3 regions of the Neorhizobium sp. LMR1-1-1.1 genome follow, and region 1 is predicted to be linked to each of the others. Evidence: predicted binding sites of a transcription regulator. Region 1 holds the regulator's gene; each other region holds the start of a gene.
The links. Region 1 encodes LexA, which represses DNA repair genes until DNA is damaged. Its sites were predicted from a motif close to TGTTCNNNNTGTGTTCNG; they were not measured.

Region 1 (3,248 bases):
TTCGCCTGGACGTTCTTCATGTCCCAGGGGGCCAGGAACTGGCCCTTCTTGACGTTGATTGCCCGGCCGGTCTTCGCGGCTGCGACGAGCAGGTCGGTCTGGCGCGACAGGAAGGCCGGGATCTGCAGGATGTCAACGGTTGGCGCAACAAGCCCGCACTGCTCTTCCGTATGGATGTCGCTCAGGACCGGGAAGCCGAATTCCTTCTTCAGGTCGGCAAAAATCTCCATCGCATTTTCAAGTCCGATGCCGCGCTTGCCGGAGATCGACGTACGGTTGGCCTTGTCATAAGAGGACTTGTAGACCAGCCCGATGCCGAGCTTGCCGCAGAGCTCGCTCATCGTACCGGCGATCATGAAGGCATGATCACGGCTTTCCATCTGGCAGGGCCCCGCGATCAGCGAAAGCCGGCCTGCGTTGGAGAACACGACCTTCTTTTCGCCTTCACCGACCGAAACTTCTGAATTGGGGGAGACTGCCATTCTATTATTCCTCGAAGCCGAACAAAACGCCTTGGCCGGGCGACGGCGACACGAGAACGCGACCATCCCGGCGAATGAATGCGACGTCATTAGCAGCAAGGATGATCTCTGTCACGGCCAGATCAAGACTGCGAAAGATCACGGCCTCCCCTACCAACCCGGCTGCCACCCCTTCGACAGGAAGACCGAAGTCATGCGCAATTTGCTCGCGCCTGAGAACGCGCACGGCTCCCGTTTCAGCCTGGAACACCAGTCCACCTTCAACTTCGACACCCGGCGCTCGCAGCACATTGTCCAAAAAGGCAACCGAAGCATGCGGATCATCACTTGCCAAAACGACTTCCTTCAAACCTGCGACCGCATTGGCATGGATACGCAATTCAGCCATATCCTGAGGGAAAGACACCAGCCGCTGACAAGAGAAAGCAAAGAAATCAGCCACATCATCCATCGCGGCAAAAGCAAGCCGGAAACGAGCCTCGACCTCATCACCGTCCGGAGACTTTACAGCTCTGCCGAATTCGAGGGGCTCGCCGCCGGAAATTCCGGCTGCGACATAATGCCGATGATCGCTCGATGCGTCGTCGCTGGAGACCACGATGGCCGACAAGCCTTCACGTCCGCGGCGACCGCGATAAGCCAGATCGCGCTCGACAAAGACATTGCCTTTCTTGGCATGAGCCCCCGCCTTGCGCCTGTCCGCAACAGCCAGTGGCTCCAGATAGGTACCGTCTTCAAAAAAAACACAGGCATTGGCCGTACCGAAGGGATGCACGCCGTCAGGCGCGACAGTGAAACCCAAAGACGACAGCCGCTCGCGTGCCTTGCCGAGATTTCCAACAGGCAAAACGAGATGATCGATATTCCTAGCAGTCACACATGTCCCCCAGACTTCTGATCCGCTAGGCGTAGATTGGGCAGACCGCCGGGGAGCGCAAGTAGATTCCGACTGAGAACGTCATTCGGCATCCAAGAAACTGATTATATTGTCACGAAAATTTAAGGACTTGCGGAACACATATGGAACATATAGTGTTCGTTCTGCATTTGTTTCAAATCTGAAGGTGCGCCTCACATGCTGACTCGCAAGCAACAGGAACTGCTTTTGTTCATTCACGAACGGATGAAGGAGTCGGGCGTACCTCCGTCTTTCGATGAAATGAAGGACGCTCTCGACCTTGCGTCGAAGTCGGGCATCCATCGGCTCATCACGGCACTTGAAGAGCGCGGTTTCATTCGCCGTCTCCCCAACAGAGCGCGCGCACTCGAGGTCATCAAGCTTCCCGAAGCCTATGTTCCCACGCTGCAGCCGAAACGCGGTTTTTCACCGAGCGTGATCGAGGGAAGCCTTGGCAAGAAGCCGGCGACGCCTGCTGCCCCGCCTGTCTCCGCCAATGACAGCGCGTCTGCAAGCGTGCCGGTCATGGGCCGCATCGCCGCCGGCGTACCGATCTCGGCAATTCAGAATAATACCCACGACATTTCCGTCCCCGTAGAGATGTTGGGATCCGGCGAGCATTATGCGCTTGAAGTCAAGGGCGACTCGATGATCGAAGCCGGAATTCTGGATGGCGACACCGTCATCATTCGCAACGGCAACACCGCCAATCCGGGCGATATCGTCGTTGCACTCGTGGATGATGAAGAGGCCACACTCAAGCGCTTCCGCCGCAAGGGTGGCTCAATTGCGCTGGAAGCGGCAAACCCGGCTTACGAGACACGAATTTTTCCACCGGATCGGGTCAAGGTCCAGGGCAGGCTCGTCGGCCTCATTCGCCGTTATCACTGACACCGGAATTGTTGCCAACATCAGTTGGCGCTTCTGATCGATAATCCGTTCCTGCTTGATCTGAGACAGCAAACTGCGCCTCAAGACGGCCACTCGATTTTGGTTTGGAAATCCATTCCGGCAGATACGGGTCATAGAGATTGCGTCGCCAGTCGTATTGGCGATGAATGGTCCATGGGCGAACCGTGCCAGCCATTGCTGTCGTGACATTCCATTTTCCGGCTGCTGCCGCCCCGGAAAGATCGATTTCAATTGACCCTGTCTTGCGCAGGCTGGCGCCGCTCAGCATCGGGGTACCAGACCGACAGGAATGGAAACGCGCACGCGGCGCGATAACAAGGCCGGCAACGTCGCAAGCCGCACCGGCATAACGGCCATCATCAACAACAACGACCAAAACACCTTCCGGTGACATGAATGCGCACCAGGCCTTGAGCTGACATGAGAATCTGACACTCCCTGCCTCCTTCATCAGCCGCTGCGCTTCGACCAGAACAGGTTCCGGAATTCTTTCACCGGAAGACCCGGCCATATTTTTTAGAATTTCACTTTCCAACATCTCCGACATAGCCAGCACTGGAAGCTGTCGCGCATACATCCACTGCCCATAGACGAACTCGGAGGGACGTTTCCTGTTGGCGGCAACACGTTCTGCATCTCGATAAGCAACGAGGTTCCCATCTTCAGCGATGAGAAGACTTGATTGGGCGTGTTGCATCCCCATCCAGAACAGGGCTGCAGCGGTAAACAGGAAAGGCAAGCCCGAATAGCGAAGCCGTGTCCTGAGGAGCGTCAGTAGCAGAAAACCGCAGACCCCAAGCGGCAAAAACCAGGGGTGCTGTTCTCCGACGACAATGTCCCCGCCCCATCCCGCTACATGCTTCGCGATCAAGATGACCCATTCGAGGCTCCAGGCCATGATCCCGATGAAGGGAGCATCGAGGCCGAAGGGCATCAACAACATCGCAGCAAGCCCG
Region 2 (3,248 bases), on a different contig from region 1:
GGCCTTGTCGGTGATCAGGCCGTTACGATCGCGCTCTCCGGCGAAGCCGAAATCACGAATGATATGCGGATCGCAATCGACCCGTCCAAACTGCATTTCTTTGATGCCGAAACAGGCAAGCGACTGGAGGCTTCCGTGCCCGCCAAGGCCCCTGCTGCAGTGGCCGAACCGGTCGCCTGAACGGCCGGATGCGGATGAGTTTAATCTGTGCGGTCGGGATTGTTCCCGGCCGCATTGCTTTCGGGCCTATGCCATCCTAAATCAGGCAAGCCCAAATTCAGGCGGCATCTTTATCGGGGACGAAACTCATGGCGCATGTTCGCAAGGTCGCAATCCAGATGGACCATATTTCCAGCATCAACATTGCTGGCGATTCCACCTTCGCAATGACCTTGGAGGCCCAATCGCGCGGCTACGAGCTTTTCCATTATACGCCCGATCGCCTGACCATGCGCGACGGCAAGATCTTTGCCGCCGTCGAACCGCTGCAGGTCCGCGACATCAAGGGCGATCATTTTACGCTCGGAGAGAAGCAGCGCGTGGATCTTTCGCAGATGGACGTCGTGCTTCTGCGCCAGGACCCGCCCTTCGACATGGGCTACATCACCTCCACCCATTTGCTGGAACGCATCCACCCGAAGACGCTCGTCGTCAACGACCCGGCCTGGGTGCGCAATTCGCCTGAAAAGATCTTTGTCACCGAATTTTCCGACCTGATGCCGCCGACGCTGATCTCGCGTGATCCTGAAGAAATTGCCGCCTTCCGTCACGAGTTGGGCGATATCATCCTGAAGCCGCTTTACGGCAATGGCGGCGCCGGCGTCTTCCACTCCGCCCGTGACGATCGCAACTTCACCTCGCTTCTCGAAATGTTCGGTCAGATGTATCGCGGCGAACCCTATATCGCTCAGGGTTATTTGAAAGAGGTTCGCAAGGGCGATAAGCGTATCCTGCTCGTCGATGGTGAGCCGGTGGGCGCGATCAACCGCGTGCCGGCCGAAACCGACAGCCGCTCCAACATGCATGTCGGCGGCCGCGCCGAGCCTACCGAACTAACGACGCGTGAAAAGGAAATCTGCGCCCGTATCGGACCGGCTCTGCGCGAGCGTGGCTTCATCTTCGTCGGCATCGACGTGATCGGCGACTACATGACCGAAATCAACGTAACTTCGCCGACAGGCATCCGCGAAGTGAAGAAATTCGGCGGAGCCGATGTCGCAAGCCTGATGTGGGATGCGATCGAAGCCAAGCTCAACTGAGTTTAGTCTTTGATTCGACAGAGAGGCGCCTGACCGGGCGCCTTTTTTGTTTAGTTTGTTCGATTTTTGTTCTTGTTTAAATTTTCGCGCCGTGTCAGCTTATGGTTGTATTGGGGCGAAGGCAAGCCGTGGGGCAGGGCCGTCGTTCCGGACATGATCTGTGGGAGCGATTGGCATGGTTTCACGCGTCAGTACCATTGCATTCCAGGGCATAGAAGGTGTTCCCGTCGACGTACAGGTCATGGTCGGCCCGGGCAAGATGGGCATGCATATCGTTGGCCTGCCGGATAAGGCGGTTGCAGAAAGCCGCGAGCGGGTGCAGGCCGCACTGCACGCGTCCGGCCTCGCCATGCCGGCGAAAAAGGTAACGGTCAATCTTGCGCCTGCCGACCTGCCCAAGGAAGGGTCGCATTTCGACCTTGCCATCGCGCTTGGCTTGATGACTGCACTTGGCGCCATTCCGGGTGATGCTGTTTCCGATCATGTCGTCATCGGCGAACTGAACCTGGATGGCACGCTGGCGGCGGTTGCCGGTGCGCTACCGGCGGCAATCAGCGCCAATGCCGTCGGCAAGGGCCTGATCTGCCCGGCAGACAGTGGTGCGGAAGCAGCATGGGCAGGGCCGGATGTTGATATTATCGCCCCGCGCAGCCTGATCGCGCTCGCCAATCATTTTCGCGGCACGCAGGTCATCTCGCGTCCGCAACCGGCAATCCGCGCTCTGCCGGCCAATCTGCCGGATCTGGCCGAGATCAAGGGACAGGAAAGCGCCAAGCGTGCCTTGGAAGTCGCGGCGGCTGGCGGACATAATCTACTTTTTGTTGGTCCGCCTGGTTCCGGCAAGTCGATGCTGGCGGCACGACTTCCCTCTATCCTCCCGCCGCTTTCGGCAGCCGAACTGCTGGAAGTCTCGATGATTCACTCGATCGCCGGCCAGCTTTCGGGCGGAAAGCTTTCGGATCGTCGACCCTATCGCACGCCTCATCATTCGGCGACCATGGCGGCGCTGGTCGGGGGCGGCCTGCGGGCAAAACCGGGCGAGGCCTCACTTGCCCATCACGGAGTTCTGTTCCTCGACGAATTCCCCGAATTCTCACCTCAGGTGCTGGATGCTCTGCGCCAGCCACTGGAGACCGGCGAATGCGTCATCGCCCGCGCCAATCACCGTGTTTCTTATCCGGCCAGCATCCAGCTTATTGCGGCGATGAACCCGTGTCGTTGCGGCATGGCGGGTGAGCCCGGCCATTCCTGCGCCAGAGGTCCGCGCTGTGCCGCCGATTATCAGGCCCGTATTTCCGCCCCGCTGATGGATCGTATCGATATCCGCATCGATGTACCGGCAGTGTCGGCTTCTGACCTGATCCGGCCGGCACCGGCGGAAAGCAGTACCGATGTCGCCAGACGCGTTCACGCAGCCAGAGAATTGCAGCAGGATCGTTATCTCACGGCAAGCCTGCCGGGGCCGCTCACCAATGCACGTTGCTCCACGTCGCTGATCGAGAAAGTGGCCGAACCTGATCCGTCCGGCCTGCAACTGCTGAGGGATGCGGCGGAGAAACTGAAATTCTCCGCACGCGGATATCATCGGGTGTTGAAAGTGGCTCGCACGCTCGCCGATCTCGACGGCAAGCCGACCGTTGGCCGGCTGCATCTGGCGGAGGCGATTTCCTACCGCATGGCCAGCGAGCGGCTGGCGATCGCGGCTGCGTGAATGTGTTTTAACCGCCCAAACCGTCGAACAGGGCGGTCGACAGATAACGTTCTGCAAACGAGGGGATGATGACGACGATCGTCTTGCCGGCATTTTCCGGGCGGCTGCCCACTTCGATCGCAGCCTTCAGCGCGGCACCGGAGGAAATGCCGACCGGCACACCTTCGAGAGCGGCCACATGGCGGGCGGTCTCCAATGCGTCGGCACTGGCAACCGTGACGATCTCGTCATAGACCTTGGTGTCGAGGATCTTTGGCGCAAAGCCTGCACCGATGCCT
Region 3 (3,248 bases), on a different contig from region 1:
ACAATCTTGCGAATGCCTTTTCGCAGCAGGCCTCGTCGCTTCAGGAGTGGATCATCCGCATCAATCCGCTCGAAAGCGGGTTCGGGGAGGACGATCTGAAACTGGTCGCACAGATCCTGCCGGACGCTGTTGCTCTTCCCAAGGTCGAACATATCGACGAAATCGCTGCGGTTGCCGATATGCTTGCCCGGTTTGCTCCGGAGAGAGCGATCGCCTTGTGGGCGATGATCGAGACGCCGAAAGGTGTTCTCAATGCAGCTTCGATTGCAGCGGCGGAAAACGGCCCTGAATGCCTTGTGGTCGGCTCGAATGACCTGCGCAAGGAGACCGGGGTTCCGGCGCAGCCGGGGCGGGCCTATCTGGTGCCATGGCTGATGCAGATCGTGCTTGCCGGCCGTGCTCATGGCGTCGATGTAATCGACAGCGTGTTCAACGATTTCAGGGACGATGCCGGATTTGCCGCCGAATGTGCGCAGGGCAGGGCAATGGGCTTTTCAGGAAAAATGCTCATTCATCCGGCGCAGGTCGATATTGCTAACCGTCATTTCGGACCGGACCCGCAATCCGTCGCTCAAGCAGAGGCGATCGTTTCGGCTTTCGAACGGCCGGAGGCACAAGGCCTCAACGTTATCAACCTTGATGGAAAAATGATCGAGCGCCTTCACTTCGAGGAGGCTAAGACACTTCTGGCGCAGGCCGCCATGATTTTTGCAAGAAAGAAGTCCCAATGAAACTTTATCGACTGCTGACTGCTCCGGACGATGCCTCATTCTGCCATAAGGTGACGGCCGCCCTGAACAAGGGATGGGAACTTTACGGTTCGCCGACCTATGCCTTCAACGCTGCAACCGGAATCATGCAGTGCGGTCAGGCGGTGACGAAGACCGTAGAGGGCAAGGATTATCATCCGGATATAAAGCTCGGCGAACAATAAGATGCCGCTGGTCAGCGCTGGGCCGCATTCTCGGCGCTGGCTTCGATCCGCTCCATGTCCTCGTCGCTCAGACCGAAATGGTGGCCGATTTCATGGATCAGGACATGGGTGATGATGTCGCCCAGGGTTTCCTCGTTTTCAGCCCAGTAGTCCAGGATCGGGCGGCGGTATAGCCGGATCCGGTTCGGAAGTTCTCCCGTTTCCACGGTAAACCGTTCGGAAATTCCACGCCCTTCGAAAAGGCCAAGCAGATCGAACGGCGTTTCAAGCGCCATGTCCTCGAAAACGTCATCATCCGGGAAATCTTCGATCTCAATGGTGAGATTGGTGGTGAGGGCCCTGAATTCTTCCGGAAGATGACCATAGGCATCGATCGCAAGCGACTCGAACGTGCTTATCGTTGGCGCATGGCGATCCTGCCAGTCGTCGGTTTGGTCAATGCGAGCCATTGGTTCTCCCTTTGTGAGAGACATATAAGGCCGATGATCCTTTTTTTCGAGATAAGAATCATCGCTATAGCAAATGAGGAAAAGATTCCTCTCCGGTGATGATTGACTCTCCTGCCGAGCTTTGGAATCTATAAGAACATAAAGTGAACATTTAGGACGGAGAGCTGACGCCATGGCCCATGCAGCCGCGGCGCAGGAGAAGCTATTTGCCCTGCGCGAACAGATCGCCAGATTGGAAGGCAGAAGCCTGCCGGCAATGGCGGCGGCGAAGATGGAGAATTTTGCCGCCCGATCGGGTGGTGAAGAGAAATTGTCCTTCGATATCGCGGCTCTCGATGATGCATTGAGCGGCGGTCTGCCGCTCGATTGCATTACCGAAATCCGTTCCGGATCATTTTCCGATGCTGGCGCGGCAACCGGCTTTTCCCTTTCGCTTGTCGGGCTGATGAAGGCGCGCAAGGCCGCTACAGGTCCGATGTTATGGATTGCTGACGGGTTTACCGCTGGCGAAATGGGTATTCCTTATGCTGGAGGCATCAGGCAGTTCGGCATCGATTCCCGGACGATATTTCATGCATCGCCTCGCAGGCTGGAGGATGCCCTGTGGCTTGCGGAAGGCGCGCTTGAAAGCAAGGCGTTTATAGCGACGATCCTTGAAGTTCATGCAAATCCCAAATCCTTTGGCTTGGCTGAAAGCCGAAGGCTCAGTCTCCGGGCAAAGGCGGCAGGGCGGCCGCTTTTCCTGCTGCGGCATGCAGGGAAGGAGGAGGCCAGCAGTGCTTCCGTGCGTCTCCTTGTCGAGCCGGCTCCGGCTCTGGAGCGACCCCTCCCGGATGGCAGCATGCTTGGCGGCAGCATCGGGCATCCAGTTTTCAACATCACCCTGGAGAAGAGCCGAAATCCGGCCCCTCTCAGCTTTCGTCTGGAGTGGAACCTTCATGACCGCCAATTTCATCTTGCCCGAGATCGAGGCAAATCTTCTTTCCACAAGTTGCCAGCGCATCTTGGCGCTTCACTTTCGGTATCTGCCGACCGACAGGATCGCGCGAAAGCTCTGGGGGATGTCGTGGCGTTCGAAAGGGCGTCCTGACCATCCTCCGATCATTTGTGCCGGCAGGCGCGATAACGCATTGCGGCTGGTTGCAATCGATGAAGTGGCGCGGACACGCAGCCTGAAACGAGGGCAGGGGCTTGCCGAAGCGCGGGCCATGTATCCAGACATCGATGTCTTCGACGAGGATGAAAGAGCCGATTTTGCCCTTCTGGAAGCGATTGCCGATTGGTGCGATCGTTACACACCGCTTGTTGCCCTGGACGGAAAGGACGGGCTGTTCCTCGATATTACCGGCTGCACCCATCTTTTCGGAGGAGAGGATGCGATGCTTCGAGATATTCTTGCCCGGCTTTTTCAGATGGGTTTCGACGTGCGTGGATCGATTTCGAGCACGCCGGGCCTGTCCAGCGCGATCAGCCGGTTTGGGCACGGCGGAGTGATCGCAAGGGAGGGTATGGCGTCCGCGCTGGGCGCCTTGCCCGTGCACGCGCTTCGTCTCGATGAAAAAACGGTTGCTTCACTTTTGAAGCTTGGTCTGAAACGCGTTGCAAATCTTATGTCCATGCCAAGGGCGCCGCTTGCCCGCCGGTTTGGTGCGCAGTTGCTGATGCGGCTCGATCAGGCACTGGGAACGAACGAGGAAGCTATATCGCCACGACGCCCGGTGGCGCCGCTTTCCGCCGAGCGCCGGTTGGGTGAGCCGATCCAGACGGAGGAGGATATTCTCGGGATGACAGCCGAGATTGCATCCTCTCTCAAACTGCGCCTGGAAAATCGCGGTGCCGGCGGCAAGGTGTTCGAACTTGTTCTC

Region 2: the regulator LexA is predicted to act here: its motif matches at 1,316-1,333, upstream of MRBLMR1_RS14540 (YifB family Mg chelatase-like AAA ATPase).
Region 3: the regulator LexA is predicted to act here: its motif matches at 1,516-1,533, upstream of MRBLMR1_RS28730 (ImuA family protein).

Annotation. Positions count from the first base shown of each region.
Region 1 is NZ_JBEGHE010000001.1:1,262,001-1,265,248, reverse strand. It holds gene kdsA (3-deoxy-8-phosphooctulonate synthase) at 1-482, opposite strand, end outside; gene MRBLMR1_RS06100 (VOC family protein) at 487-1,359, opposite strand; gene lexA (transcriptional repressor LexA) at 1,558-2,271, shown strand; gene MRBLMR1_RS06090 (ComEC/Rec2 family competence protein) at 2,252-3,248, opposite strand, start outside.
Region 2 is NZ_JBEGHE010000025.1:277,781-281,028, forward strand. It holds gene MRBLMR1_RS14530 (sn-glycerol-3-phosphate import ATP-binding protein UgpC) at 1-180, shown strand, start outside; gene gshB (glutathione synthase) at 309-1,259, shown strand; gene MRBLMR1_RS14540 (YifB family Mg chelatase-like AAA ATPase) at 1,435-2,970, shown strand; gene cysK (cysteine synthase A) at 2,978-3,248, opposite strand, start outside.
Region 3 is NZ_JBEGHE010000080.1:101,028-104,275, forward strand. It holds gene MRBLMR1_RS28715 (HpcH/HpaI aldolase/citrate lyase family protein) at 1-731, shown strand, start outside; gene MRBLMR1_RS28720 (DUF1737 domain-containing protein) at 728-934, shown strand; gene MRBLMR1_RS28725 (metallopeptidase family protein) at 946-1,383, opposite strand; gene MRBLMR1_RS28730 (ImuA family protein) at 1,556-2,473, shown strand; gene MRBLMR1_RS28735 (Y-family DNA polymerase) at 2,445-3,248, shown strand, end outside.